Methyloferula stellata AR4: one gene and its partner. The protein of the gene in region 2 interacts with the protein of the main gene of each other region in a pairwise test. Links are inferred from orthologs where the notes say so. Each region holds a gene or a part of one and is shown on either strand. Other genes may lie near its edges.

Region 1 (16,313 bases), 1.7 Mb from region 2 along the record:
CTGCGAAGCGATCCTGCGCGGCGAGGTCGATGCTTTCCTCGGCATGGGCGGCAATTTCTTTCGCGCCGTCCCCGACTTCGAGCGGGTGGCGGCAAAAGTGGGCGGCATCAAGCTCACCGTGCAGATCGCCACCAAGCTCAATCGCAGCCATCTGATCCACGCCAGGCAGGCCTATATCCTTCCGGCGCTCGGGCGCACCGAACTCGATCTCCAAAACGGTGTGAAGCAGACGGTGACGGTCGAGGATAGTTTCTCGATGGTGCATGGGTCGAGCGGTCTTCTGACGCCTGCGAGCGAATTCTGCCGCTCGGAGCCCTGGATCGTCTCGGAATTGGCGAAGGCGACCGTCGCCGACCGCGCCGTTATCGATTGGGATGCCTTCGTCGCGGATTACGGACTGATCCGCGACAAGATCGAGGCCGTCTTCCCCGATCTGTTCGAAAACTTCAATGCGCAGATCGCGCAGCCCGGCGGCTTCCATCTGCCGAACGGGGCCAGAGAGCGCGTATGGAATACGCCTACGGGCAAGGCCAATTTCCTCTTCAAGCCCGGCATGATGGACGAGGACGACGATGCGCCGGAAACGCCTCATCTGCAATTGATGACAGTGCGCAGCCACGATCAGTTCAACACGACCGTCTATTCCTTGAACGATCGCTACCGCGACATCGTAAACGACCGGATGGTCGTCTTCATGAACGAAGGCGACATGGCGGAACTCGGCCTTTCCGCGGGCTCGTTGATCGAATTCACCTCTGCCATCGAAGATGGGGTCGAGCGGCGCGCCAGCGGATTCAAGGTCGTGCCCTTCGATGTCCCGCGCGGCTGCTGCGCGGCCTATTATCCGGAGACCAACAATGTGCTGCCTCTGTCGCATCGCGACGAGCGCAGCAATACGCCGGCGGCGAAGTCCGTGCCGGTGACGATCAAGGCCATGCAGCCGCTGGAACCCGTTGTGGAGCGCGTGCTTGAGACCGCGGACGGCTACTCGCCTTACGCGCCGATGGCGGTGCCGATCGCTTAGAATCTGGACTCAATCATCGATCCGTCATCGCGAGGAGCAGAGCGACGAAGCAATCCATGCTATTGTCCGTGGTTTCCATGGATTGCTTCGCTTCGCTCGCAATGACGGCCCTCGGATCACGCTATGATTAGGTCCTGATCCTCATCAACAGTCATCGGCGGGTCAGCGCCCGCTGATGAAGCTTTCGGGTGTGCCATCCGCCGGATTGATGAAGATGATGTCCTTCGGATCGCGGCGCGGCGTATCGATCGATAGAAATACGACCGGCCCTTCGATGATCGTCGGCAACGCATGGACCGTGCGTTTCTTGAAGAACAAAAGCTGGCCCTGCGCGAATTCTCCGCCGTTCTCCGGGCTGCCCATCCAGAACGTGCCCTTGCCCGACAGCACATAGAGATATTCGTCGCTCTTCTCGTGATAATGCGGCGGGGTTTCCCGATAGACGCGGAAGATGCGCGCGCTTGCCTCCTCCTCATTGGTCAGATAGGTGTCGAGCAGCAGCGTGTCCGCCGATGCCGGGAAGGCTTTGGCTATATCGTAGACGTCGAAGCGCCCGAAATCCGGGCTTTTGCTCTGTGCATTCATCGTGGCGATCTCCTTGCGGGCTTATCGATCTCATCTAAGATGGGCTTCGAGGGGATCGAGGAAAACAGCCTGCATTTGCTGGAATCGATCACGTTCATCGTGATCCTAGGGCTGCAAGCCGAACGCCTCGCGAAGCCTGGTGGAATTGGCGTAGCTCTTGCCTCGCGCGGCGGCGAAGCCCGGGACTGACTTGGGGGGAATCGATGCAAATAGGCCACTTGCTGACGGCGATGACGATGCTGCTCGCCGCCTCACCCGCGCGCGCGGCGGAGATACCGAGTGCGGTTGCCGTTACAGATGAAACGATCGTCCTCAAGGTTCGTGCGGAGGGCGCGCAGATCTACGAATGCAAAGCCGATCCGACCGGCACGATGACATGGCAATTCCGTGAGCCTATCGCGACCTTGCTGGTCGATGGCAAAACGGTCGGACGGCATTTCGCCGGACCCAGTTGGGAGGCGGCCGACGGCAGTGCTGTCATCGGCAAAGTCGTCGCGAAGGCGCCGGGCGCCACGGGCAAGGACATTGCCTGGCTCAAATTGAATGTCTCGGACAGACGCGGCGACGGTCTCTTGAAAGACGTCACGACGGTGCAGCGGCTCGAAACTCAGGGTGGTGGTTTCGAAGGCGCCTGTTCGAAGGTCGGCACATTCCATGCCGAACCCTATTCGGCGGATTATGTGTTTTTAAAAAAATAAGCTTTTACAGGTCAACCGGCAGGTTGACCTGGCTGCTTTCGATCTCAACTCGCAAATCCGTAGCGCACGAGAAGCGGGACGATGACGGCGGTGATGAGGGCGCCGAGGCCGAGGGCGATCCCGCCATAGGCACCAGCCGTCTCATTGAGCTGAAGCATCCGTGCCGTGCCGAGACCGTGAGCTGCGGTGCCGATCCCAAGTCCCCGCGCACGCCAATCCTTCACGCGGATCATAGACATGACCGGCGCGAAGAGAATGACGCCGGCCAGGCCAGTCAGGAGCGTGAAGGCCGCTGCCAGCGATGGCTCGCCGCCGAGCTGTTCGGTAATGCCCATGGCGACGGGCGTCGTGGCAGAATGGGCGCCGAGCGAAAGGACGACCGCGTGTGAGGCGCCGAGCCAATGCCCGATCAGCATGGCGCTGAGGCATGTCGTGAGCGAGCCGATGATGACGGCCGGGAAAATTGCCATTGCCGCGTGCCGGATCGATTTCAGATTGTCGTAAAGCGGCAAGGCCAATGCGACGGTCGCCGGACCCAGCAGAAAAGCGATCAGCCTGCCGCCTTGCATATAATGTTCATAGGGGATGTCCGCGACCCGCAGCAGAGTGACCAGCAAGATCACGGCGATGAGTAGCGGATTGAGCAGCACATAACCGCCGCAGAGCCGCTGAAACCAGATGCCGAACTGATAGGCGGCCAGCGTGCCGATCAGGCCGAAAAGCGGGTCGGTCAGAATCGCATGGCCGAGACTGGCGAAAGCTGCCGTCATTGCGCCTCTCGCGATTGGGGCTCGCGCGCCGGGTGGCCTCCACGCGCCAGCCAATGCATGATGGCCGCCGTGACGGCCATGCCGAGCACGGTCGAAACGACGATGGCAATGCCGATCGGCAATGCGTCTTGTTTCAGTGCCGGGAGCTGGGTGACGAGGCCGACGCTCGCCGGGATGAACAACACGGTCATGTTGCGAAGCAGGAAATGACTTGTTTCTCTCAGCTTGGGGTCGGGACCGCGGCGCCAGATCAGGATCGCGAGCAGGATGACAAGACCGATGACGCCGCCTGGCAGCGGCAGGCCTGTCAGCTTGTTGATCAGGTCGCCTGCTGCAAGGCAGAGAAACAGGGTCAATATGGCTTTCAACATTCGTCCGCTCACTTCGCCGAATCGCGCGGCTGCGTATCAAATGTAGACATAGATCGATCGGCTTTGCCGTGGGGCATCATCACTCAATCTTGACTGAGTGTTTCTGCTCAAAGAAGGCAGTGCGCCGATGCCGCGAGGCACTGGCGAGATCGCGGCGTCGCGCGCCCGTTCGGCCATGCCGGCTTCTCAGGCCGCGCTGGCGCGAAGGACATAAATCACGATGATTTCGGATCAGTCAAAGTCGGGCCTGCCGACTTTGACCTTTTAAAATGCCCGACTCGGGCAGGCCCAAGTTGGGTTAAATCAGAATCATCGTGGCCGGTTTCGATGATAAGGCGCGAGCGCTCTAGCCTTGGTCGGATTCTTCCTGCTCGGCGGCGAGCCAGCTATAGCCGCCCTGATCCCAAATCTGAGCCAGTCTCTGATCCGGGCTATAGGCCGGATATTGCTTTCTCACGAGATCGAATTCGGCATGAAACGCGTCGAGTTGTTCGCCATGAAGGATGGCGGTCTGATTCTCGGTTTTGAAGATGAGCATGTAAGTGAGCTTATCGTCGCTTGCGAGCAGTTCATATTCGTCACCGCCCTCGACAAATTTCATCGACTCTTTCAAGTCCGTCATCCCCAAAACTCCTCCCTGACAGGTCGATCCATCCCTGCGCAGGTCTTCAGCCAAGACCAAATTCAAGAGCGCAGGCGGGTTCGCCGACGCTCACATTCGCGGTGATTATAAGTCTTCGGATTTCTTTTGTCTTCGTCGTTCCTTCCGTGACGCGCCTATGGGTCTTTCGACGCATCCTCGCGGACTTGCGGCAATGGCACCGATTGAGGGTCGCCTCGCTGCTGGATGCACGCGCGTCAAGGTTTGAGGCGGAAAGCGCGAGCGGTCGAGCGCATCTGCGCTGCGGGCGATCCAGTAGAGAAGCATAAGTCCTAAAGTATAAGTATATTTTAGTATATATAAGTATAACTGCTTACATAGTGACGTTAAATGATGCATTTATGCCACGTTGAAAGTGATTTATCTACAGGTATAGCCTTAGTAACTTTGTGCTTACCATGCATTGGGCAGGCTCATGACCTAGATCAATAGGCAAGGGGTGCCTGCAATGTTCGATAAACTCTTAATATCCGGCGTCGCGCTGGCTGCGATGGCCGGTTCGGCACTTGCCGCCGACCTTCCATCACGCCTGCCGCCGCCTGTTCTGCCGCTGCCGCCCGCCTGGTCTTGGACAGGGGTCTACGTTGGTATCGACGGCGGTTATGGCGGCGATCGTATCAGGTCCTATACCTCGGATACGGGCACAGGTGTCACCGCCCAGAGAAGTTCCTCCTCCAGCGGGTTTCTCGCCGGCGGCCAGGTCGGCTTCAATTACCAGTTTCCGGCGTCGAATTTCGTGCTCGGTCTCGAGGCCGACGCCCAAGGAAGCTGGATCAAGTCGGAATATATAGCTTCAGTCTTCGCCGGAGGCGCCGCCGCCGGTTTGGACGCCGGGACCAAAGTCGATTGGTTCGGTACGGTCCGCGGTCGCGCAGGCTATGCCTTCGGTCAGGCCATGCCTTATATCACCGGCGGCTTTGCCTATGGCGAGACGAACAGCTTTGCGTCTGGCGTCGCTGGTTTCGGCGGATTGGGCGGCGCGGCCGGCACTTTTTCCAGGACGCACGAGCCTATGGGTTGGACGATCGGTGCCGGTCTTGAATATGCGCTCACACATAACGTGACGTTCAAGACGGAATATCTCTATGTCGATCTCGGCAAGAACTCCGTCTTCACGCTTCCTGACGGCATCGGTGGCATCGCCTCGCTGAGTGAGCGGACAACGTTCAACGTGGTGCGCGCCGGCCTCAATTATAAGTTCGATTTCTGGTCGACGCCGGCGCCAGTCGTTGCCAAATATTGAGGCTGCCGGGCGCATAAAAAAATTGCGCATTGATCTTCAGCCGGTGAGGGGCTTTCAGGTCAATGCGCAATTGTTTTCGAACATGTTCGAAAAAAGGAATCTCTAACCCCTCGGCATTTTCCGTAGACGAAGGACTTTAGGCCTTTCCACGGTATTTGGTGATGAATTGATCGACGAGATTGTTGCACTCCGTCGTGTCGACCCAGCCCTCTGCCATTTCCTCGGTCTTCAGCTCGCGAATATCGAAGGGCTCGGCATATCCGTTGAGATGCAGGAAAATGCCCCATTTGCCATTCGGCTTTTTCGCAATCTTGATTTCTTCACCCGGTTCCAAATTCATTTTCTATGCTCCTCGCATGGCGCAGCCATTGGAATTCATGCTCTGGCAAGTGACGAACCCAGGACCACGCAGGCGAGTGTCCGAATTCGGGTCACTGATATCATCTGGTGCCGGTTGAAGGAGTCGAACCCTCGACCTACTGATTACAAATCAGTTGCTCTACCAACTGAGCTAAACCGGCATGCGGCGCGGCCGACGGCGCTCAGCTAGCAGTGTCGGACGCGAGTTGCAACATTCTTCCACGGCCCGCCGCAGGCGAGGCCCGAGCGCTCGCTCAGAGGGTCGTTTCGGCCGTCTTTGTGACACGGCCTCATCCTTGCCGCAATGGGAACGAATAAGATCCCGCCCAGCTTCAAGAAACCCGCCCGGTTCGTCACATGGATGAGGCGATCCGCACGATATCTTCACCAGCTGCGGACGGTTTTCTCGAATTTTAGCGAGCTGACCTTTTGACGAAATCTGCGATTCGCCGCCGAGCGTTTTGCTTTGGAGGGGACCATGTTGATGAGACTTGAAAACGTGTTCAAGACCACTTTGGTGGCGGCTGTTGCCGCCGCGGCCTTAGCCACGGCTTCGGCTCCTGCCGCCGCGGGCGATGGTGGCGCTATTGCTGCGGGCATTATCGGCGGCACCGCCCTTGGAGTTCTGGCCGGCGCGGCCGCCGCCAGCGCGGCTCCGCCGCCGCCCTATTATCCCGGTTATTACGCTCCCCCGCCGCCGCCCCCGCCGCGTTGCTGGTGGCAGCCGCAGCAGGTTTGGGACGGCTATGGCTATGTCGTGCAGCGCGTCCGGGTCTGCCAGTAAACTTAAAATCGCCGGTTCCGGCTTTATCAGGCCCCGCTCGTAGCGGGGCCTGATTCGTTTTCGTTTGGTCAGGGGCCTGATTCGTTTTCGTTTGGTCAGCGGCCATAGCTCTCGTTGATATTGCGGTCCTTGGTCTCCGGGACCAGGAAGAGCCCGACCACGAAAGTCACCAGTGCGAAGAAGATCGGATACCAGAGACCGAAGTAGATATCGCCGGTCTGGGCCACCATCGCAAAGGCCGTCGCTGGCAGCAGACCGCCGAACCAGCCATTGCCGATATGGTAGGGCAGCGACATGGACGTATAGCGGATGCGCGAGGGGAAGAACTCGACGAGCGCCGCCGCGATCGGCCCATAGACCATGGTCACATAGATCACGAGCACCCAAAGGAGTCCGATGATTTTCAGGACTTGCGGCTTGAAAATATCGAACGGCTCCGAGATCTTCACGATGCCCGGATCCTTGGCTTTCGGATAGCCAGCCGCTTCCAGCGCAGCCGCTGTGGCCTTGCTGAGATCTCCCGCTGCGGCTTTCGGATCGGCTGCTGTTTTCGCATCGTAGGATGTGACCACCGCATCGCCGATCTTGATGACCGCCGGCTGTCCAGCCGGTCCCGCCTCGGTCCTATATTTGACCGAACTCTTGGCGAGCAGCGCACGTGCATTGTCGCAAGAACTGGTGAAGACGCGGGTGCCGACCGGATTGAACAGATTGCCGCAATCGGCCGGATCGGCGATGACGGTGACCTGTACGGTTTTCAGCGCATTTTCGAGCGCCGGATTCGCATTGGTTGTGATCGCGTTGAAGATCGGAATATAGGTGATCGCCGCGATCAGGCAGCCTGCGAGGATGATCGGCTTGCGGCCGATCTTGTCGGAGAGCCAGCCGAAGAAGATGAAGAATCCGCTGCCCAAAACCAGCGACCAGGCGATCAGAAGGTTCGACGTATAACCGTCGACCTTGAGGATCGCTTGCAGGAAGAACAGGGCGTAAAACTGCCCTGTGTACCAGACGACGCCCTGGCCCATGGTCATGCCGAACAATGCGATCAGAACATATTTGGCATTCGACCAGGTGGCGAAGGATTCAGTCAGCGGCGCTTTCGACGTCGTGCCTTCCTCCTTCATCTTCAGGAAGACGGGCGACTCGCTGAGTTGCAGACGAATCCAAAGCGAGATGGCGAGAAGGAAGAAGGAGAAAATGAAGGGAATGCGCCAGGCCCAATCGGCGAAGGCGCCCTCGCCCCAGAAGCTGCGGACGAAGAGAATGACAAGAAGCGACAGGAACAGGCCGAGCGTCGCCGTGGTCTGAATCCATGATGTATAAAAGCCACGGCGGCCTTCCGGCGCATGTTCGGCGACATAGGTCGCGGCCCCGCCATATTCGCCGCCAAGCGCCAGGCCTTGCAACAGACGCAAGCCGATCAGAACGATGGGCGCGATGACGCCGATGGTCTTGTAATTGGGCAGCAGGCCGACGATGAAGGTCGAAAGGCCCATGATCAGGATCGTGATCAGGAACGTATATTTGCGCCCGACGATATCGCCGATGCGGCCGAAGACGAGGGCCCCGAACGGGCGCACGAGAAAGCCCGCGGCAAAGGCGAGCAGGGCGAAAATATCGGCAGTGGCTTTCGGGAACTCGCTGAAGAACTGCGCCCCGATGATTGTTGCGAGCGAACCGTAGAGATAAAAATCATACCATTCAAAGACGGTTCCAAGCGAAGAGGCGAAGATCACCATCTTCTCGGCGCTGGTCATCGGCCCGGCGCGGCCGGCCGGTGTCGCGGCTGTTACGGACATAGTCATGTCGGCTTCCCCTGGCTTTCCGGCCTCTAGGCGTTTGGCTAGAGGCAGGCATCCTCCCGATTGCTTTTTTAACGATCGCACTGCCGGTTTGATCGGCCTTTGCGACATCGGCCCTCTGTGAAGATGGCCAATACCGGCTATGTTAGGCTTGAAAATTAACCGCGTCGATGGGTGAATTATGTGTCGATGGTTGTGTATGGCTGCGGCCGGCACTCTTTTCCTGTCTGCGATTCAACCGGCGGATGCCAGAGGTTTTGCGGGCGGGGCAGGTTTGCGAGGCGCCGGCCATATGGCCGCGCATCCCGCCGTCGCGGCGCGGCCGGGTGAAACGCCTAAGCCCAAGCGTGCCTTTCGCTTTGGCCGGCATGGCTGGGCCTTTGCCTCCGGGGTTGGCTACGGTCTGCCGTGGGGCGATGGCAGCTATGACCCGACCGACGCCGGCCAGGCCAGCGTGCCGTCAGGGGAAGGCTATCCGCCACCTCCGCCACCTCCGCCACCTTGGCTCTACGGCTATGGGCCGCCGCATCAGAGCTGTTTCAAACCGCGGATCATCACGATCGGCAAAGCGCCGCCGAAATCCCACCTGCCGCGCGTCGTCTATGGCGGGCCTTTGCCGTGCCGGGACGAGGGGACTTAGGGCCGCGCCAATTTCAGCCGCACGAGCGTGAGAGCCACGGCGCAGGCATTCGAGACATTGAGGCTCTTGATCGGCCCCGGCATGTCGAGCCGGACCAGAAGATCGCATTTCTCGCGGCTGAGGCGGCGCAACCCTTTGCCTTCGCCGCCGAGCACCAGCACCAGCGGACTTGAGAGCGGCGCGGCTTCGAAGGCGATGGGTGCTTCCGAGTCGAGTCCGACGCGCAGATAGCCCATATCGCCGAGCCGTTCGAGCGCGCGGGCAAAATTACCGACGAGCGCGATCGGTACATGATCCAGGCCGCCGGAGGCCGCCTTCGCCATCACGCCCGAAAGCTCCGGCGAATGCCGCTCGGTGGTGACCACGGCATCGACGCCGAAGGCCGCGGCTGTGCGCATGATCGCGCCGACATTATGCGGGTCGGTGATCTGATCGAGCGCCAGCACAATCCCGCTGGCTGGAACAATGTCCGAAAGATCGATCGGCTCGAGCGGCCGTGCTTCGATCATGATGCCTTGATGCACGGCGTTCTGACCGAGGCGGCGGGCGAGATCCTCGTTGCCGACGATCTGCGGCACAAGACTGGCCTCGGCGAGATCCGCGGCCAAGCGCTGCGCCACCGGCGCCGTCGCGAAGACGGATAAAATCTTCCGGCGTTTGGCGGTGATCGCCGCGCGCACGGCATGGATGCCGTAAAGGACGCTGAGTTCGGCGGAAGGCCGCCGGAAGGCTGCCTGCGGCGCCGTGGCGCTTGAAGCCGGCCGGGCAGGGGCGGGGGAAGGCTGGCGGCTCAAGGGGCCCGCATGAGGATCGCGCTGCTTTTGGCCGCCCGGGGCCGCATGGCGCTCCTTTAGGGACGCGGGCCGAGGCGACGGCTTCGCGGCTTTTTGACCGGTTTTACGGTTGCGATCCGGCGGCCGATGGGTCTTGTCCAAGATCTGTTTCCGCCGTTTGCCGCCTCGATTGCCTTATTTATTGTCACGCCAGACAGGCGCGGGCAATGTTCACACGGGAGAGCGCAGGCGGCCGCAGGAGGTTATGGGTTGACAGGCAGGGCCTGCCTTTCCATAAGCGCCTTCACCAAAACCCTGCCAAGTCTTTGTTGAGGACCTGGCTTAAGGGGGAGTGTCCCGAGTGGCAAAGGGGGCGGACTGTAAATCCGCTGGCTATGCCTTCGTAGGTTCGAGTCCTACCTCCCCCACCATTGCCTTAAGTTATTGATTTTAAAAGACTGTTTTAAGCTAAAGTTAAATACACATGTCGATGCTACACGTTTCTGCGCTGAAAGCGGGCCTCTAGGCATCGTAGCGAGTCGCGATGTTTGAGAGCATTCAGATTGGCAATCTCTGGTATCCGACGCGGGACGCGGGTTTAAGACTTGCCACCTATTGCAAACACCTCTTCGCTTCGACAGATGACCAACAGTTTCCACATTTCTTTCCAGGAAGTGGGACTGCCCTGCAAATAAATGGTCGGTTCTTTTTGTTCTGTTGCCAGCACCAAATCTCACATGTCGAGCCCGAAAAGATTGGCTTTCGCTTAGCTCATGAAAATAAGATTGCCATACCTTCTGCCCTATGGGCTCACAATCCAGAGCCCGTCTCTGATGACACCGATCTGCTTGATGTAAGGGCATTTGAATACAAACCTGAAAATTATGATGGCATCCCCATCGAAGCCAATTTTTTCGATGTGCAAGATGATCTCTGCTGGCCCCGGCATGCTTCCGGCCCCTTATGGGTTTGTGGTTATCCAACGCAGCTTCAAACCTATCATGACGATGGTCAGGGAATGGTAGCTGTTCCGACATACATCGATGGTCAGTACCTCGGAGCTACTTCATCGCCTCATCTGCACAAACTGAGAATAGTGCGGCCAGATGGATTTGATCCGGACGGCATGAGCGGCGGCCCGGTTTTTTATATGGGTAGGCGCGGGCAGCGCGACTTCATGGGCCTTGCTGGGATGATCATGCGAGGAAGCAAGTCCTCGGACGTCCTCCATTTTATGACATCAGACGCACTTCGAGCGCTCGTCAACGCACCCACAATTGATCACGCGCGAGATGAACCTGCGACCTGACGAGCCTTCCGGAGCCAGCATCAAAGCGGTGTTTATTTGTATGGGCGAGATCGGTTCCCTGACCATCCATGCTTGAAGATGTTTGGCTGCCAGGGGCGCGGTACTCCCCAGTTTAAGACTCCGAATTGTATAATTCTTCTAATAGCCGCTGCGGTGCCCGGTATGAAAAGCGCGCATGAAACGAGAGACGCGCAGGGTGGAGGCGCGAGCACAATGATCGCCATCGACGACGCCCACAGCGTCTCCAGCCTGTTGCTGGTCCCGGACGAGGCTGCGGCTTGTTATGTTATCGCTCACGGCGCGGGCGCCGGCATGACGCACCCATTCATGGAAGCTGTTGCAAACGGTCTCTTTGATCGGCGGATTGCCAGTCTGCGGTATCAGTTTCCCTATATGGAGCAGGGCTCGAAGCGTCCCGATCGTCCGGCACTGGCGCATGTCACGGTTCGCGCGGCGGTTGACGCGGCGCGACGCTTGGTGCCGGCGCTTCCATTATTTGCCGGCGGCAAATCGTTCGGCGGCCGAATGACATCGCAGGCGCAGGCGGCGGCTCCATTGACCGGAGTCCGCGGCCTTATCTTTCTAGGGTTCCCTCTTCATGCCGCCGGAAAGCCATCGGTCGAGCGCGCGAGCCACTTGGCGCAGATACAGATCCCGATGCTGTTTCTTCAAGGCAGCCGCGACGCATTAGCAGACCTGTCTTTGTTGGCTCCAATGGTCGCCGGGCTCGGCAACGCGGCAACGCTGCTGAGCATCGATGATGCGGATCACTCATTTCACGTGCCCGCGCGATCCGGCCGCAACGATGCAGAGATCTTGGCGATGGTTCTCGATGCGATGACCGATTGGGTCTTGGAGCATTTGGACAAGCGATAACCGGTGGCGATTTGTGGCCAACTGGGCGGATCGCGATCTCGCGGCAATCCATTACCGCGTCACCGGCCAAACGGTGCAAATTTATCACGCGGCTTTTGAAAGCGGCGGCCCGATGCATCTCAAGCGGCCTTTAAGAATTATATGATTGCAATAGCGCGGAACCATCGGGGGACTACACGACCATGAAACAGATTTTGCTCGCCGTCGTGCTCGGCAGTCTGTCGACAGCGGCTCTTGCCGCCGACTTGCCCTCGCGCCGGGCTCCGCCGCCCGTCTTTATCCCGCCGCCGATCTTCACATGGACCGGCGCCTATGTCGGCGGCCAGATCGGCTATGCCTGGGGCACCAGCAACAGTTACATCGTCGCCACGCCCTTTGCCCAAAGCAATAGTCCGGAAGGCGTGATCGGCGGCGCCCATATTGGCTACAATTATCAGATCAACCAATTTGTCGTCGGCCTTGAAGGTGATGTCGATGGATCGAGCTTTTCGAAATCGACCTTCGATACCGCGACCGGGACAACTTTCGGTATGAAAATACCCGTCGAAGGATCGGCGCGCGGCCGCATTGGTTACGCCTGGGACCGGACGCTGTTTTACGCCACGGGCGGCGCCGCCTTCGCCGATATCAAGCACACTTATGTGGGATCGTTCAATCCGGCGGCTCCCTTCTTCAGCAACTCCGCGACACGCGTCGGCTGGACGGTCGGCGGCGGCCTCGAATATGCGGTGACCAATAATTGGTCGGTGCGCGGTGAATATCGTTATACGGATTTCGGCCGCGGGACGGATGCAATCGGGTCCGGACTGGTCTCGCATCACGATGTCGAACATGCCGTGCGGGTCGGCTTCAGCTATAAATTCGATATGTATGCGCCGCCGCCACCGGTCCTCGCCAAATATTGAAGTTGCTTTAACGCTACTGAAAACTGATCGGCACGAATCCGCCATCGACCTCCGGCTGTCCAAGCCGGAGGTCTTATTTTTCCGCCCTTCGCCGCGAGCAGCTTCAATGCTTCGACTGAGGTGTGCCACGACATTGGGGCAGACTCGTTCCTATCTGCCAGCGCCATTCGATTTGATGGTTCCAAGGAACGCCGCGCCCGCCCCGACTGGCGCCATGGAGCCGCTGGAGAATGCGATAGAAGTTGGACGCGTAGGCGATCTTCCACATTAAAAGAGAAATATTCTAAATCATCGATACGTATTGATACGTATCTTAGTGGTATTGGCGAGGCATTTATGCAACATCAGCAGACTAATAGTCTGAACTATACTTTTGTTAATAGGCCGGACTGAAGCCGATAATATAGGATTTGGTTGTCTGGTTTCCTTAGGGGTTATTTTCAATGAAAAAGCTGATTCTAACGGTTGCATTATGCGGCCTGTCGAGCGTGGCCATGGCGGCTGATTTGCCTTCGCGCGCTCCGCCGCCGGTTTATGCTCCGCCGCCGCTCTTCACCTGGACCGGCGTCTATCTCGGCGGTCAGATCGGCTACGAATGGGGGCGTGAGCCGATGACCTTCGTGTCTTCGCAGCCGTCGGGTGTCGTCGGTGGCGCGCACATCGGTTATAACTACCAGGTCCAGCAGTTCGTCATTGGTCTCGAAGGCGACGTGAACGGCACGAGCTATTCCGGCAACGCATTCAACATCCTCGGCCCGATCTCCGCCTCCACGAAGATTTCGGTCGACGCTTCGATCCGCGGCCGCGTCGGTTATGCCTGGGATCGCACCTTGATCTACGCAACGGGCGGTGTCGCCTTCGCCGATATCAAGGACAGCTTCGTCACTCCCGGCGCCTTCGCTTCGTTCGATCGCACCCGGGTCGGCTGGACCGTCGGCGGCGGTATCGAATATGCCGTCACCAACAATTGGTCGGTTCGTGCGGAATACCGCTACACCGATTACGGCCGCTTCAGCGATGCTGTCTTCGCTTTCCCGTTGAACCATCACTCGACGGATAATCGCGTGCAGGCGGGCTTCAGCTATAAGTTCGATACTTATGCTCCGCCGGCCCCGGTCGTCGCCAAATATTGAGGTCCTTTGACGCTAGCCGAATCTGGATCAGACTTGGCTGACCCTCTTTGAACCTCCGGCCGTCCAGGCCGGAGGTTTTTTACGAGCGAGCGGCGTGATCGGTGTCCGGGCTCACTCGGCCGGGGCTTCGAGCCCATGCGCCATATGCAGCTTGCGCTTGCCCTTGAACAGGCTCCGGATGACCACGAAAAAGACCGGCGTGAAGACGAGGCCGAAGAGGGTCACGCCGAGCATGCCCGAGAACACCGTCGTCCCAAGCGACTGGCGCATTTCGGAGCCGGCGCCCGACGCCGTCATCAGCGGAATGACGCCGAGGATGAAGGCGAAGGACGTCATCAGGATCGGACGCAGGCGCGTCCTCGCCGCCTGAACGGCGGCGTCCGGAACCGCCGCGCCTTCTTCTTGCGCCTGCTTCGCGAATTCGACGATCAGAATGGCGTTCTTGGCCGCAAGTCCGACGAGAACGACGAAGCCGATCTGCGCCAAAATGTCGACATTCATCCCGCGATAGAGAATACCGGTCACCGCCGCGAGCAGACACATCGGGACGATCAGCACGACCGACAGAGGCAGGGTCCAGCTTTCATATTGCGCGGCAAGCACGAGGAAGACGAAGAAGATCGAAGCCGCGAAGATGAGGAGCGTCGTATTGCCTGCCGTCGTCTGCTGATAGGCAAGGTCCGTCCACTCATAGTTTATCCCCTCCGGCAGACGCTCGGCTGCGAGCTTTTGCATGACCGCGAGACCATAGCTCGACGGCGTGCCGGGCGCCGTCGCGCCCTGGACTTCGGCCGCCGGAAACAGATTGTAGCGCGGCACGCGATAGGGGTCGGTCGAATCCTGAAGCCGCGCGACCGAGCCGATCGGCACCATGGCGCCCGCCGCATTGCGGGTCTTGAGATGGGCTATGTCCTCTTTCGTGTTCCTGAACCGGCCGTCGGCTTGGGCGGTCACCTGATAGGTGCGGCCAAGGTAGTTGAAATCGTTGATATAGGCCGAACCGAGATAGACCTGCATCGTTTCGAAGACCTTGTCCGGAGAAATGCCGAGCTTCTCCGCCTTCTCGCGATCTATGTCGGCATAGACGCTCGGCGTGCCGGTCGAGAAGGGCGTAAACATCTGAGCCATCCCCGGCGTCTGACGGGCCGCGCCGACGAGATCCTGCGCCGCGGCCTCAAGTGCATGCGGCCCGAGATTTTTCTGGTCCTCCAGCATCATCTTGAAGCCGCCGGCGTTGCCGATACCGCTGACCGGCGGCGGCATGATGGTGATGATGAAGGCGTCCTCTATGGCGGCCGTCCGCTTTTGGATCTCGCCAAGAACATAGGCGACGCTCTGGCCTTTCTTGGCGCGCTCCTCCGCCGGTTCGAGCGGCGTGAAGATCGCACCCGCGTTCGAGGCATTGGTAAAGGTCGCGGCGTCGAAGCCGGCGAAGGCGACCGCGTGCTTGACGCCGGGCGTATCGAGAAGTCCCTTCACGGTCCGGCGGACGACGTCATCCGTCCTCTGCAAGGAGGCGCCCGGCGGCAGTGCGACGATCGTGATGAGATAGCCGAGATCCTGATCCGGGACGAAGCCGGTGGGCGCGCGGTTGAACTGGTAGGCCGTGAGACCGATGAGGCCGGCATAGACCACCAGCACGCCCGCGCTCAAGCGGATGAGTCGCGCCGTCATGCGGCCGAAGCGTTCGGACAGCCACTCGAAGACGAAATTGAAACCGTTGAAAAAGGCGATCACCGGCCGCGCGATCAGCGGTTGCCGTTTCGCATGGTCGGCTGCGACATGCGGTTTGAACAAAAGCGCGCAGAGCGCCGGGCTCAAGGTCAGCGACACGGTGCAGGAAATGATGGTGGACGCCGCGATCGTCACGGCGAACTGACGGAAGAACTGGCCCGAGATGCCGGAGATGAAGGCCGATGGAATGAACACGGCGCAAAGGGTGAGCGCGATGGCGATCAATGCGCCGCCGACCTCATCCATGGTGCGATGCGCGGCTTCGCGCGGCGTCATGCCGAGGCGCAGATTGCGTTCGACGTTTTCGACGACGACGATCGCGTCGTCGACGACGATGCCGACGGCGAGCACGAGACCGAAGAGCGACAGATTGTTGAGCGAGAAACCGAGTCCCGCCAAGACCGTGAAGGTTCCGATGAGCGAGATCGGGATCGCGACGATCGGAATGATGGAGGCGCGCCAGGTTTGCAGGAACAGGATGACGACGAAGACGACGAGCGCGATGGCCTCGAGGATGGTCGTTACGACCTCATGGATGGATTGCGCGATGAAGATCGTCGTATCGTAGACGATGTCATATTTCAGCCCATCCGGAAATTGATGTGACATGCTCTCCATGGCGGCGCGAATGCGCTCGGCGGT
Region 2 (14,401 bases):
ATGTCGGACCGGATGTAATTTTTTCCGGACTTTTCTGGTTCGAGAGGCGTGTTGATTTTGTTTCTCACGGATCCGTGTTTTTGAAACGGGTGTGACATTAAAAAATGTCTGCGCAGATCAATGCCGTAAAATTACGTGCGACTGGCGAACACAATACTCCGTCGTGATAACGGCGTGATAATTACATGCTAGATTGCGTTCATGATTTCAGCGAAAAATCGGGATCCACTTTTTGGCATCCGCTCTAGGCCGCTGTGCAACGCCAACTTGGTTGCGCGCCTGCGTCGCATGCCAAGCGATTAGAATTCGAACGTGCGTGTCTGCATGAAACATGCGTTCGCGCTGGGCTCCAAGGTCAGGGGAGCGGCGAGCGTTTTTGCGCAGCGCTTAACCGAGCACTGTTTCCAGCGGTCTCAGAAAATTTATAACCGACGCCCCAAACCGTCAGCACATAGGTCGGATTGGCCGGGTCGGTTTCGATTTTGCTGCGGAGCCTGTTGATGTGCGAATTGACCGTATGCCGATAGCCCGCATAATTGAAGCCCCAGACGAAATCGAGAAGCTGCTCGCGCGTGTAGACGCGGCCGGGGTTTTGGGCGAGATGCAAAAGAAGATCGAACTCCTTAGGCGTCAAATTGATCTCCTGCCCGCACAAGGTGACCGAGCGCTGATCGGTATCGATGACCATATCGCCCGCTCGGATGATCGCATTTGGGTTGATGCCGGCGTTCGCAATCGCTTCCACATGGCGGAAAATCGCTTCCACTTTTGCCCGCAATTCGAGGACGCTGAACGGCTTTGTAAGATAATCGTCAGCGCCAATCTCAAGGCTCAAAATACGGTCGAGCTCGGAAGCGCGTGAAGTGAGAGTCAGAACAGGCGTAGAGTCAATGCACGAGCGCAGGCGGCGGCAAATATCGAGACCGCCCTCGCCCGGCAGCCTCAGGTCAAGAATGATGAGATCGTACTTGTTCGCTTCGGCCTCAACCAAACCGACGATGCCATCGAAGAGGAATTTGGTGTCGCAATCGATGTCGCCAAGATGCAGCTTGACGAGGTCAGCGATCTCGCGCTGATCTTCGATGATCAGAACCTTACAGGTCATGATGCACGCTCCTGGTACGAAACACAGAACGCCGTGCTGTCAGGATGGGCCCGCATCTCGCTAGCAATCACCGATGCGGGAGGGATAGGACCGAGGCCATACAAATGCGCCAGAGATTTGATTACGCATCGTTTGCAATACCGCTCGCGCGCTCGCGCATTGATAGCTACCAGCTGTTCTGCCTTATTCGAGCGTCGGAGGCGTTTTGTTACGCCGAGGCGACGTGAACGTAACGAAGACGGATGCCGCCCCGTAATTAACGAGGGATCTAGCTCTATTCGACAGCATGTTTTCGCGCCAAGACGCGACTGGGGACGTCCCCCCAATATCAAGGAATGCGCCTGTGCCGCTCTCTGTCACCTTCGTCGCAAACTCGTCGGGCACATGGCGCATTAGCGAGATCAGCCCTGTCATCGGCGAGACATTACCAATGGCCGAGAGATTGACGGTGCTCGAAGGCCCGGAAGTGCTCGCCGCGCAAAAATGCGATTGGAATTTGCGCGGCGTGACAAGCAACACGCGCTACACCAACCGGGCCGAAACGGACGCGCTGACCGCGAGTCAGGAAGGGTTGCTTCGGCCGCAGGCAACGCGCGCCGCGCTCATTCCCATCCGCAAGACCGAGGCCTGGTGGGCCTTGGCTCAGGATGAGCGGAGAGCCATTTTCGAAGAAGACTCCCGGCATATAGGCATTGGTCTCGACTATCTCCCCGCGATCGCCAGGCGGCTCCATCACAGCCGTGAACTTGGTGAGCCCTTCGATTTTCTCACCTGGTTCGAATACGCGCCCGAACATAGCGAGCGTTTTGAAGAGCTCGTGCGACGCCTGCGCGGTACGAAGGAATGGCGCTACGTCGATCGCGAGGTCGATATCCGCTTAAGCCGTGACGGTCTTTGACTGTCTAACGGAAGGCGTGCGGCACAACCCGCTTGAGTTCGCTGCGTATGACTTTGCTTTCATGGACATCGCTTTCATTGATCCGGCCGAGCTTGAACTGCCCGACAAGGCCCGAAAGCTGCGTCGTCTCCTCCGACAGCGAATGGCTCGCCGCCGTCGATTGCTCGACCATCGCGGCATTCTGCTGCGTCACCTGGTCCATCTGGTTGATCGCGACGTTGACCTCGTTCAGCCCCGTCGCCTGCTCCCGCGCGCCGCTCGCTATGTCGTCGGCAACGCCGTTGATCTCGGCAACCTGGGTCATGATCCGCTGCAGCGCCTTTCCGGTTTCGGAGACGAGCTTGACGCCGTGATCGACCTGCGTGGTCGAGGCTGAAATCAGACTTTTGATTTCCTTGGCCGCCTCGGCCGTGCGCTGCGCGAGCGCACGCACTTCCAATGCGACGACGGCGAAGCCCCGGCCGGCATCTCCCGCCCGCGCCGCTTCGACGCCGGCATTCAAAGCCAGCAGGTTGGTCTGGAAGGCGATTTCGTCGATGACGCCGATGATCTGGCTGATCTGGCGCGCCGAAGTTGCGATGGCATCCATCGCATCGACAGCCTCGCCGACGACGGCAGCGCTTTTTTGCGCGTCTTCGTTCGCGGCCGCGACTACCTGGCGCAAATGGCTCGTGCTCTGCGCCGATTTCTTTACCGTCACGGTAATCTCGTCGAGCGCCGCGGCGGTCTCTTCGAGGTTTGCCGCCTGTTGTTCCGTCCGGCGCGACAGATCATCGGATGCGATCGATATTTCCCGCGTGCCCGAGCGGATCGCACCTGTGCTGCCGGCGACACCCTGCATCGCCGCTTCGAGCTGTTCGATCGCCGCATTGAAATCGGTCTGCAAGCCGCGATAGGCCGGAGGCATATCCGCCGGCATGCGATAGGTGAGGTCCTTCGCCGCCAGTCTGGCGAGGCCGATACCGATCGCACCGACGGCCATCACCGCTTCCTGCTTTGCGTCCTCCTGCGCTTCCTCGGCGCGGCGGCGCTGCTCGTCCAAGGTTTCAAGATAGATCGAAATCGCGAAATCCATGTCGAGCATGGCCGCTTTGACGAGACAGGAAAGAGCCTCGGCCATGCCTTCCGGACGAGCCTTCGCCATTTGCAGAAGATGCGGCCACTGCTCTTTGACGACGGCGTGAATGAGCTGTTCGATGATCAGGGCATAGCCGCCGATATACCATCTTGGCTCAAGGCCGATCCGCGCATGCGTCTGGCCTATTTTTCGAACCGCGCCGACATAATCCTCATTGTAATTGGCCGCGGCTATCATGCCCCAATGTGTTTCTTGGGTGGTCTTGGCGCCCGCCATATGTTTGTCGTCGCGGAAAAATTTGCGCATGTCCGGCGTTGCGCTCACCTTGTCGTAAAAGACGGCGAGAGCCGGCCCGATGGACCGCATGATAAGCGGTTGCACCTTGCTCAGGACCGCCCGCGCTTGCTGGTCCATCCCGATGAAATCGAGACGTTCCTTTAGAAAAGTTTGGTTGCGTATGGGCCGCGCCATGAAGTTGTCCCCCGAATCAGAGGGGGAGAATCAGACTTAAGGACGAGCTCAGGCTTTGATGCAGATCAAGTGAGAATAGCCGCTTGACAGGCGGCGGCACATACATCACTAATTAGTTATATAACTAATAGGCGATGCAATGTCTCCCGAGCATCTCAACGACACATTCGCAGCCCTCGCCGATCCGACGCGGCGCGCCATTCTCGCACGTCTCGCTTCGGGCGAGGCCTCCGTGAAAGAGCTGATGGAGCCCTTCGCTCTCAGCCAGCCCGCGATCTCGAAACATATCCAGGTGCTGGAACGTGCTGGGCTCATCTCGCGCAGCCGCGCGGCGCAGACGCGGCCCTGTAAGCTCGAAGCAAAGCCGCTGAAGGAAGCCGCCGATTGGATCGAGCATTATCGGCGTTTCTGGACCGACAGCTTCGATCGCCTCGACGATTATCTGCGTGACTTGCAAGCAGGGACACAGGCAGAGGTAAAAGAGCCCAAGAAAACACGTGGCAAGGGAGGAAAGACCAATGCCGGCAAGTGAGAAAAGCATGCAGGATCGCGAAGAAGACCGCGAAATCGTCACCACCCGCATTTTCGAGGCGCCGCGCGATCTCGTCTGGCAGGCTTGGAGCGAGCCGCAGCATTTGCGGCATTGGTGGGGACCGAAAGACTTTCGCAATACGTTCGAGACATTCGAGTTCAAACAAGGCGGCCTTTGGCGCCTCACAATGCATGGCCCGGATGGAACCGACTATCCGAACGAGTGGGTCTTTGTTGAGATCGTCCCGCCCTCGCTAATCGTCTTGGATCATGTGTTCGCGCCAAAATTCCGCGTCACAGCGACCTTCGAAGAACTCGATGGAAAAACCAAGCTCACGTTCCGCCAGCTCTTCGAAGAGGCCGCCGCTTGCGACGGCATCAAGCCCATCGCGGTTCCAGTCAATAAGCAGGCTTTCGACAAACTCGCCAATCAGCTTTCCATCATGCAGGGAAACACGCGCGAGCTGACGATCACGCGCACATTCGATGCGCCGCGTGCACTCGTCTGGAGGGCCTGGACCGATCCCGTGCATCTCGCCGCCTGGTGGGGACCGCAAGGCTTCACCAATCCGGTCTGCAAGATCGATGTCAGGCCCGGCGGCGCAATCCTGATCGTCATGCGTGCGCCGGACGGAACCGAGTATCCGATGCGCGGCATATTCCAAGAGATTGTGGAGCCCGAGCGGATCGTCTTTGCCAACTTCGCCGTGGACGACAAGGACAATCCGATCATCGACGGATTGACGACCGTCACTTTCACGGAACGCGACGGAAAGACGGAAATGGTGCTGCACACGCGCGCGACCGCGCTCGTGCCGCAGGCGGTGCCGATGATCGGAGGCATGGAGGCTGGCTGGACGCAAAGCATCGAGCGCCTTGCACATCTGCTTTCGGCGCACTGACGATGTGACGAATAGACAAAGCCGCGCGCTTAGGACGCGCGGCTTTGAAACACGAGCTTGCATGAACTCAATATATCCATTATTCTGGATATATGGATGAATTAAGCACAATCCTCGCTTTGGCCGCACTCGCGCAGCCGACCCGTCTCGAAGCCTTCCGGCTGCTCGTGAAACACGAGCCGGAAGGCCTTCCGGCGGGCGAACTCGCCCGTTTGCTGGAGGTGCCGCAAAATACCTTGTCCGCTCACCTCGCCGTGCTGGGCCGCGCAGGCCTCGTGGTCGGCGAGCGGCAAAGCCGCTCGATCATCTATCGCGCCGATCTCTCACAGTTGCGCGAGACGATGCTTTTTCTCGTCAAGGATTGCTGCGGCGGCCGCCCGGAGCTCTGCGCCCCGCTCATCGCCGATCTCACCCCTTGCTGTCCGCCGAAAAAAGGGAAGGCCCATGCCTGATCGCCTCTACAACGTCCTGTTTCTCTGCACCGGTAACAGCGCGCGCTCGATCCTGGCGGAATCCATTCTGCGTAAGGAGGGGACGGGGCGGTTCAATGCCTTTTCCGCCGGCAGCCATCCAAAGGGCGAGGTCAATCCATTCGCGATCAAAGTGCTCGCAAGCCTCAATCTTCCGACGGAGAATCTGCGCTCGAAAAGCTGGGAAGAGTTTTCCGCGCCGGGAGCCCCGGTCATGGATTTCGTCTTCACGGTCTGCGACAACGCCGCGGGCGAAGCCTGCCCGGTTTGGCCAGGCCAGCCGATGACGGCCCATTGGGGCATTGAAGATCCCGCGGCGGTCGAAGGAACAGACCTGCAAAAGGAAGCCGCCTTCGTGCTCGCCGCCCGGTATATCAAGAACCGGATTTCAGCTTTCTCAAATCTGCCGCTGAAGAGCCTCGACAAGCTATCGCTCACAACCAAACTGCGCGAGATCGGCCAGCAGGATGGAGCGACGAAGCCCCGCCCGGAGGTCGCATGATGGATGCGATCATCTATCACAATCCCGCCTGCGAAACCTCACGCAACACGCTTGCGATGATCCGTAACGCAGGCATCGAGCCACACATCATAGAATACCTGAAATGCCCGCCGACACGGCTGCTGCTGGCGCAGTTGCTCAAGCGTGCAGGTCTGACCGTGCGGCAGGTCTTGCGCGAGAAAGGCACTCCCTTTCAGGATCTTGGCCTCAACGATCTATCGCTTTCGGACGATGCCCTGCTCGACGCGATCGGCGCGCACCCTATCCTCATCAATCGCCCGATCGTGGTGACGCCGCAAGGGGTGCGCCTGTGCCGGCCCTCGGAACTCGTTCTTGATCTCCTCCCGCCGCAACACGGACCATTCATCAAGGAGAACGGCGAGCGCGTGATCGACGAGCACGGCCGGCGTGTGGCGACAGCATAGAGATTCCATCATGTCCTTTTTCGAACGCTATCTCACGATTTGGGTCGCGCTTTGCATCGTCGCCGGCATTGCTTTCGGTCAGCTTGCGCCGGGCCTTTTCCATGTGATCGGCGCTCTCGAAATCGCCAAGGTCAATCTGCCGGTCGCCGCCCTGATCTGGCTGATGATCGTTCCGATGCTCATCAAGATCGACTTCGCCGCGCTCGGCCAAGTGCGGGCGCATTGGCGCGGGATCGGCGTCACGCTTTTCATCAATTGGGCGGTGAAACCCTTCTCGATGGCCCTTCTCGGCTGGCTGTTCATCGGTCATGTCTTCCGGCCCTATCTGCCGCCGGGGCAGATCGACTCCTATGTCGCCGGGCTGATCCTGCTCGCCGCGGCCCCTTGCACGGCCATGGTTTTCGTCTGGTCGAATCTGAGCCGGGGCGAGCCGCATTTCACTTTGTCGCAAGTCGCCCTGAACGACACGATCATGGTCTTTGCCTACGCGCCGCTGGTCGCGCTCCTGCTCGGCCTCTCCGCGATCACCGTGCCATGGGATACGCTCGCCCTCTCGGTCGCGCTCTATATCGTCATTCCTGTGATCGGGGCGCAGCTTCTAAGACGCGCCGTGCTCGCCTCGGGTGGCGAGGCGGCGCTCGACCGGTTGCTCGCGTGGCTCCAGCCGCTCTCGTTGATGGCGTTGCTGGCGACACTGGTTCTGCTTTTCGGCTTTCAGGGCGAGCAGATTATCGCGCAGCCTCTCATCATCGGCTTGCTGGCCGTGCCTATATTGATCCAGGTTTATTTCAATGCGGGGCTGGCCTATCTTTTAAACCGGCTCGCGGGCGAAAAGCATTGCGTAGCTGGGCCATCGGCCTTGATCGGCGCGAGCAATTTCTTCGAACTTGCCGTCGCCGCGGCGATCAGCCTCTTCGGCTTCAACTCCGGCGCAGCCCTTGCCACCGTCGTCGGCGTCTTGATCGAAGTGCCGGTGATGCTCTCCGTCGTCTGGATCGTGAAAGCGTCGCAAGGCTGGTATGAAAGCGGCTCTCCGAAAAACGGTGCGAGCGAGGTGCGCATTGGCCGATCATGACAATTACACGGACGCCTATCTGCGTGACATCCTCATCAAGACAAAGTCGATCGCTATAGTGGGGGCTTCCGATAATCCGGGGCGGGACTCCAATCGGGTCCTGCGCTTTTTGCTGGGGCGCGGTTACCGCGTCAGCGCGGTCAATCCGAAGCTCGCCGGACAGGAGATCGCCGGAGCGCCCGTCTATGCCACGCTCGCCGACGTGCCGGACCCAATCGACATGGTGGATGTGTTTCGAAACAACGCGGCGGTGCCAGGCCTGGTCGACGAGGTTGTGGCCCTGCTCCAACATCCGAAATTCCTCTGGATGCAGCTTGGCGTTCGAGATGACGAAGCCGCGCGGAAAGCGGAAGCGGCAGAAATAGCGGTCATCATGAACCGCTGCCCGGCGATCGAAATACCGCGGCTCTTTGGAGGCCAGCATAATGGATGATCTGCCGAACGTGGTACAAAGCGTATTGCAGACACCTGACGTCACCAGTCTGCAGGCCGCCCCGCTTGCGCACAAGCCGCGCATCCTCTTGCTCTATGGTTCGTTGCGTGAGCGGTCCTACAGCCGCTTCCTGACACTGGAAGCCGCGCGCCTGCTTGAAACCTTCGGCGCCGAAACCCGCATCTTCAACCCGAGCGGTCTGCCGCTGCCGGACGATCACCCGGCCGATCATCCCAAGGTGCAGGAGTTGCGCGACCTGTCCATGTGGTCGGAGGGACAGGTTTGGTGCAGTCCCGAACGCCATGGCGCGATGACCGGCATCATGAAAGCGCAAATCGACTGGATACCCCTCGAAATGGGCGCCATGAGGCCGACACAGGGCAAGACGCTCGCCCTGATGCAAGTGAGCGGCGGCTCACAGTCATTCAATGCGGTCAATCAGCTCCGCATCCTCGGCCGCTGGATGCGGATGATAACGATCCCGAACCAATCGTCGGTCGCGAAAGCCTATCAGGAATTCGACGATGCAGGCCGCATGAAGCCGTCGGCCTATTACGACCGCGTCGTCGACGTGATGGAAGAACTCGTCAAATTCACCCTGCTGACGCGTGGCATCTCGCCCTATCTCACCAACCGTTATAGCGAACGCAAAGCGGCGACGGAGAAAGCGGTTCTCGCCGACACCAAAGCCATTTGATCGCGGAGTCGAAGCGCCCGTCAGGGGTTTTCTGTTTTCGGCCCTGCGCCGTCCAAAGGCAGAAAGCCATGCTTTTGCAAAATCGCCTGCCCCGCATCCGATAGAACGAAAAGCGCAAAGCGCTCCGCCGCCGGATCGCGCGACAAGACCGCAAAACCATAGACCGGGTGCACTTCCAAACTTTCCGGCAGCGGGATCGACACCAGGCCCGGAACGCCCGCAAGCAAAGCCGGCGTTCCGCTGCAATAAGAGATCAAGGCATCAGCATGGTCGCCGAGGAAAAGACTCTCCGCCGGGCCATGTCCCAGGAGCGGCTTGATCCCCTGCGGACCGAAAGGATGCAGCGCTTTGGCCTTCAAAAGCGCCGCCGCGCCCGGATGCAGGGCCTCTGCCCGGTCGAACACGGCCATCGCATAATCCCCGCCGGGATCGGCGCCGGGCATGGAGGTCGCAATCCGCACATCCGAGGAAAGCCACCTGTCGACCAGATTTTCCGGCGTCAATCCGAGCGACGATTTCGCGATGGCGCACATGCGGTTGCGCGCAAAGGGAACGACAAGCACATCCGGCTTTTCGCGCTTCAATTTTTCGGGCTGCGCCATATCGGCCGAAGCAAAGAGATCAGCCTGCTCACCCTTTTCCAGGCGTTCGCGCAAGCTGCCGGCTGGACCGAAGACCGGCTTTGCGAAGCTGCCTTCGGGCAGTCCCGACTCTTTGACAAGCGCTTGCATGGCCTCTCTCAAACTGCCTGCCGCATAAAGCTGGAAGGGGTCCGCCAAAGCGAAGCCGATCGGACATGCAACAAGGACCGCCAGAACAACAAGACGCAAGAGAGGAGGAAAATGGAACGTCATGAAGCTTCATTTCTCCTTCGGTGCTGCCCGAAGACCATCGGCCGAACCGGACATGCGCGCATTAAAAGACCTGTGGATTCCAACGACACAAGCAAGACCGGCGAGATTTATCGCCTTAGTGATGAGGACATGACACATTGGCTCTCAAAATACTGGGTCCAAGGCGCACTTTTCATGGCCGTGGCCTTGCTGGCACTTGTGCCCTTGATATTTAAGGCATGGTGGCCGCAAATATTGCTCATCTATCTGCATTCGCCAGGCTATATGGTGCATCAGGTCGAAGAGCATACTGGCGACCGGTTCCGGACATTCATAAACCAGCGGCTTTTCGGCGGCGTCGAGGCGCTGACAACCGTCGGCGTCTTATGGATCAACCTGCCAGGAGTCTGGGGCATCAATCTGGCTGCGCTTTACGCCGCCGTGTTCCTGGAACCGGGCTATGCCCTGGCCGCCCCCTATCTCATGATTGTGAATGCCGTCGCCCATCTCGGGACGGTCAAGCGCACGCATGGCTATAATCCGGGCTTGGTCACAGCCCTCATAGTGTTTTTTCCGCTCGGTCTCGTCACCCTTTACATGGTTCCGGCATCGCTGGGCCAGCATCTGTTGGGCCTCGGCATATCGATCGCGATCCATGCCACGATTGCCGGAGGCGCAATCACACGCGCCGCCTATTTGCGGCGGGCCCAACTCCAAAAGGCTTGATTGAAGCTTTCACGGCACCTTTGGCCGCAGCCGTTTGAGAAACAGACTGACGATCACCGCATGGGCGACATGCTCGGCCATGCAATGATAGCCGAGATCGTTCAGATGAAAATTATCGCGTGACATCATCGGCAGATTGGCGCGTGTCTTGGCAATGAACTGCATCGCATCATAGCGTCTTATATAAAGGATGTTTTCCTCGGCCGCGATTTTGAACAAAAGATCGCGGACGGCGAAATAATTCTTATCCTTGGCGAAGCGCGACGTATATTGCAGGCCGACAAGCACCACGTCGATCTTATTGTCCTTCAACCACTCCACGGTGGACTTCACCGTCTGCTCGAACTCGTCGAGCGGTACGCGCGCCAAAGCGTCGTTCGTTCCCAATTGCCAAAGCACCAGATCCGGCTTCGACTGCGCGACTTCGCTGCGAATTCGCTCGGCTGTGATGGCCGCGGTCTCGCCCGCGACGCCACGATTCAATATCTCGACATCGACGCCTTTCAAGGCCGCTTCGAGGATGAGGGTGAGCTGGGCCGGATAGCTCTGTATGCCTGACGAGGCGCCGACCCCCAAAGTCGATGAAGATCCGATCGCGAGGATCTTAACGACGTTTCCGCTTTTCAAGGCCTCTGCAACATTCGGCAGAGGAACCGGCGATGCGATGTCTGTAGCGGGGACGTCGCAGGGCGGGCTGAGCGGGGGCGCCTCGGGTGTCGCCGTCGCCTCGGGCGCGGGCGGCGTCGTCGGTGTAACCGCCGCCTCAGGTACAGCGGGCGTGCTATCCGCCCGCGCCGCTGGCGTCAGGACGAGGCCGAGAGCGAGGCAGATACAGGCGAAGCGGGCGCTTCGCGCAGCCGGTCGCGCCATTCCGATACCCATGCCGCAAGTCCCATGATCGAGAGGCCCAAAATAACCAGGAATGCATCGCTTGCAATGTCCCCTCCGATCGCAAAGCGAAAGATCTGCCCGGCGAGGCTCAAAACCGACCCGACGCAGAAGACATTCAGCGAATTGCGGCCGAGCATCGACAAAAAGCGCGCCGAATAGGGAATCCACGGCGTGATCACTTTATAGCTGCCGGCAAACAAAACCACCAAAGCCAGCACATGAATGAGCCTGGCCGGTGAAAGAAAGGTTTTATCGAACATGAAAAAGAGCTTCGGCTCTGGAACATCGATCGGACTTGGCGAAAAATGCGTGAATGCCGCCAAGGCACCAAGCAGGACGATCGGCAGAGCCGCAAGCTTTAACCAAAAGAGATGCTTTCTCGCAAAAGCGCCGATCCCGTCTTTGTCGGCGATGACGAACCCCAGCACGTAGATAAGCTGCCAGGACAAGGGATTTAGAAACCACACGCCGTCGACCGGCCAGGTGTGAAGGTTAATGCCGCGTGCCAGCACATAGAGATAGAGACTGGCAGAGACTGGCAGGAGCAACGGTTTCGCATAGCGATCGATCAAGGCAATCAGGGGCGCCGCGGCCATGAGCACGACATAGAGCGGCAAAATATTGAAATAGCCGAGCTGATGGGTGAGCAGCACGAGCCCTATATTGGCTTCGATCGGCTCGCGAAAAACCGCCGAGGCATTGTGCCAGTCGAGCAGAAACGGCGCGTCGAGAAGAAGCGAAGCGGATGCCAGCATGGCGATGGCAATCTCGGTGATCACCATCTGCGCGATATAAAGCGTAACCGCGCGGCCACCCAGACGCAGGACGAGCCGGCCGGGTGAGATAGGCCTATCTTTGCCGGCAATCGAGAGCCGCATCGACCAGCCTGCCAGAAACACGAAAAGTTCGGCTGAATCGGAGAGCGAGAGAGAACGATAGGTGAAACGTTCGAAATAAATGCCGGGAATATGATTGATATAGATCGTGATCAGCGCAAAGCCGCGCCAGAAATCGATTTCGTTTGGTGTACGCATCAGCGATCCGACTTTTCGATCACGGAGATTGCCCGCTCAACCCAACGAAATTTGGACTAGCGTGACCCCGAAACGTTGGAGACTTTTCGGATCAAGGTCATGCGTTGAAGGAAAGATAGAGCATGATGATTTCAACCATCATGCTCTATCCGATTCCATTTTCGATCAGCCGCCTCAATACCGGCGGCAGATGTTCGGGAATATCTTCCGAGATCAGACCCGGACCGAAATGACTCGCTGCCGCGCCATGCAGCCAGACGGCGGCGGAGACGGCTTCGAAGGCGGGCATCTTCTGGGCCAAAAGTCCGCCGATGATGCCTGCCAAAACATCGCCCGAGCCCGCCGTCGCAAGCCACGGCGGCAGGTCATAGGCAATGGTGGCGCGTCCTCCCGGTGCGGCGACCGTGCTGTCCGGTCCTTTCGAAAGAACCACCGCGCCCGAAAGCGCGGCCGCCGCGCGCGCACGTTCGAGCTTCGAGCCCGCCGGCACATGGGCGCCGAATAGTTTTTCGAATTCGCCGTCATGCGGCGTGAGGACAACCGGCGATCCGGAGGATTTGATGGCCTCGGCTAAAGTTTCCAAGCAATCGGCGAAACTCGTCAAGGCATCGGCATCGAGGACGAAGGCGCGGTGCTTACCGGCCGCCGGTTGCGGACCCGAAAGAGCGGTCAGAACGAGTTGCCGGGTTCTCTCGCCAACACCGAGCGCGGGGCCCATGACAAGCACGCTCAAGCGCTGGTCCTGCAGCAGGGATGCGAGATCCTCCGGCGTATCGCAGACCCGCGTCATGATCGCGGTCAAGGCCGTCGCATGACTGGCAAGCGCATCGCTCGGCGTCACGATCGAAACCAGCCCAGCACCGCCGCGTAAAGCGCCGCGCGCGGCAAGACGCGCCGCCCCTGTATGACCAAGCGAGCCGGACATCACGAGCGCATGACCGCGCGAATATTTATGGCCCGCGATGCGCGGGATCGGAAAATCACGCCCCCAGACCGTCGGGCTATTGGCGAAACATGTCGGCTGGATCGATGCCAGCACATTAGAGTCGGTCCCAATGTCCGCGATATTCGTCTCGCCGCATAAAAGCCGCCCGGGCAAAAGCAGATGTCCGGGCTTCATGCGAAAATTCGTCACCGTCCGGCGCGCTTCTATGGCAACGCCCCGCACGGCTCCGGTCGAACCATCAAGGCCCGAAGGCACATCGACGGCGAGGATCGGCCGCCCCGTGCGCTGCGTCCATTCATTGAGACGCAAGACGGCGGTGCGTGCGTCGCCCTCGAGATCGCGCGCGAGGCCTGCGCCGAACAGGGCATCGATGACAAGGTCGGCTTCGGCGAGTTTGGCTTCGGACAGAACTCCCATGAGGGAATGGGTATCGCCGCGCCAGGCGGCAGCGGCTTGCGCGGCATCGCCCTTCAAAGCGTCCCGCGAGCCCAAAAGACCGAGCGAAATCTCGATGCCGTGTTCGGCAAGTAGCCGCGCGGCGACAAAGCCGTCGCCGCCATTATTGCCGGGCCCGCAGACGACCAAAACCCGCGCCCGTACCGGCATTGGTTGCACCAGAAGCCGCAAGGCCTCGCGCGCTATGGCGCCTCCTGCCCGCTCCATCAAAACGATGCCGGGTGTCCCCGCGGCGATCGTCAAGCGATCGGCGGATGCCATTTCTTCATTTGTCAGAAGTTCGGGATGGCTCGTCAATGCAATCATCGGCAAGCCTTATACCAAGCCTTTTGCAAAAGATTGCGGCGTAAAAATACGCCGCGGGTTTTCTTGCGCAAATCCGTTTGCCGCGCCAGCACTTTGGAAAGATTCTATGGTCAAGCTCGCGGATTCATTGAGGCCAAGTTGTGATCGATCAATCCGCACTGGGGGTACCGGCATAACGGTGGGGCCGGCTGGTTGACAGTCGCATGGGGTACGTTTAGGCAAGGTCTGCTGCGGGAGCCGCGCCACCTCGCATCGCGTTCCGTCACAAGGCGACACAGTCCACGTCATGAAGCCGCTCTTTGCGAAATTCGCGATTGGTGAGATTGTCAAGCACCGGAAATATCCGTTCCGGGGCATCATTTATGATGTCGATCCGGAATTCGCCAACACGGAAGAATGGTGGCAGGCGATCCCGGAAGAAGTCCGGCCGCGCAAGGACCAGCCCTTCTATCATCTCTTCGCGGAAAACGCCGAAACCGAATATGTCGCCTATGTTTCCGAGCAGAACCTGCTGCCGGACACGTCGGGCGATCCGGTGCGCCACCCGCAAGTCGAAGAAATGTTCGAGCGTGATCCGGACGGCGCCTATCTGGTCAAGACCGTCCGGCTCAACTGACCGATT

Evidence for each region.
Region 1: the proteins of A3OQ_RS0120135 (region 2) and rlmB interact in binary tests that used the Escherichia coli proteins (3 or more experiments, as listed by UniProt). The link is inferred for Methyloferula stellata AR4 from one-to-one orthologs.

The regions. Positions count from the first base shown.
Region 1 is NZ_ARWA01000001.1:2,352,870-2,369,182, forward strand. The notes cover bases 7,908-10,692. They hold rlmB (23S rRNA (guanosine(2251)-2'-O)-methyltransferase RlmB), read right to left. Parts: upstream 9,877-10,692; coding sequence 8,938-9,876; downstream 7,908-8,937. Other genes in these bases: A3OQ_RS0111600 (MFS transporter), read right to left, coding at 7,908-8,298; A3OQ_RS22135 (hypothetical protein), read left to right, coding at 8,594-8,941; A3OQ_RS24435 (hypothetical protein), read left to right, coding at 10,259-10,692. Outside these bases: A3OQ_RS22125 (FdhF/YdeP family oxidoreductase), read left to right, coding at 1-1,024; A3OQ_RS0111545 (cupin domain-containing protein), read right to left, coding at 1,187-1,609; A3OQ_RS24700 (hypothetical protein), read left to right, coding at 1,649-1,798; A3OQ_RS0111555 (DUF3455 domain-containing protein), read left to right, coding at 1,813-2,307; A3OQ_RS0111560 (LrgB family protein), read right to left, coding at 2,352-3,077; A3OQ_RS22130 (CidA/LrgA family protein), read right to left, coding at 3,074-3,448; A3OQ_RS0111570 (hypothetical protein), read right to left, coding at 3,795-4,070; A3OQ_RS0111575 (outer membrane protein), read left to right, coding at 4,558-5,352; A3OQ_RS0111585 (hypothetical protein), read right to left, coding at 5,489-5,692; A3OQ_RS0111595 (hypothetical protein), read left to right, coding at 6,191-6,496; more of A3OQ_RS0111600, read right to left, coding at 6,592-7,907; more of A3OQ_RS24435, read left to right, coding at 10,693-11,023; A3OQ_RS0111625 (alpha/beta hydrolase family protein), read left to right, coding at 11,237-11,899; A3OQ_RS0111635 (outer membrane protein), read left to right, coding at 12,082-12,804; A3OQ_RS0111640 (outer membrane protein), read left to right, coding at 13,299-13,937; A3OQ_RS0111645 (efflux RND transporter permease subunit), read right to left, coding at 14,049-16,313. UniProt on the Escherichia coli protein: Specifically methylates the ribose of guanosine 2251 in 23S rRNA.
Region 2 is NZ_ARWA01000001.1:4,044,065-4,058,465, forward strand. Bases 11,499-14,401 are described here. They hold A3OQ_RS0120135 (bifunctional ADP-dependent NAD(P)H-hydrate dehydratase/NAD(P)H-hydrate epimerase), read right to left. Parts: upstream 13,780-14,401; coding sequence 12,217-13,779; downstream 11,499-12,216. Other genes in these bases: A3OQ_RS0120130 (OpgC family protein), read right to left, coding at 11,499-12,071; hspQ (heat shock protein HspQ), read left to right, coding at 14,066-14,395. Also shown: A3OQ_RS0120060 (response regulator transcription factor), read right to left, coding at 356-1,105; A3OQ_RS0120065 (chlorite dismutase family protein), read left to right, coding at 1,536-2,003; A3OQ_RS0120070 (globin-coupled sensor protein), read right to left, coding at 2,008-3,552; A3OQ_RS0120075 (ArsR/SmtB family transcription factor), read left to right, coding at 3,692-4,084; A3OQ_RS24945 (SRPBCC domain-containing protein), read left to right, coding at 4,071-4,985; A3OQ_RS0120085 (ArsR/SmtB family transcription factor), read left to right, coding at 5,078-5,437; A3OQ_RS0120090 (arsenate reductase ArsC), read left to right, coding at 5,430-5,957; arsC (arsenate reductase (glutaredoxin)), read left to right, coding at 5,957-6,382; arsB (ACR3 family arsenite efflux transporter), read left to right, coding at 6,393-7,457; A3OQ_RS0120105 (CoA-binding protein), read left to right, coding at 7,402-7,890; arsenical resistance protein ArsH, read left to right, coding at 7,883-8,587; A3OQ_RS23145 (substrate-binding domain-containing protein), read right to left, coding at 8,608-9,441; A3OQ_RS23150 (HXXEE domain-containing protein), read left to right, coding at 9,571-10,146; A3OQ_RS0120125 (SGNH/GDSL hydrolase family protein), read right to left, coding at 10,156-11,016; more of A3OQ_RS0120130, read right to left, coding at 10,950-11,498. UniProt on the Escherichia coli protein: Bifunctional enzyme that catalyzes the epimerization of the S- and R-forms of NAD(P)HX and the dehydration of the S-form of NAD(P)HX at the expense of ADP, which is converted to AMP.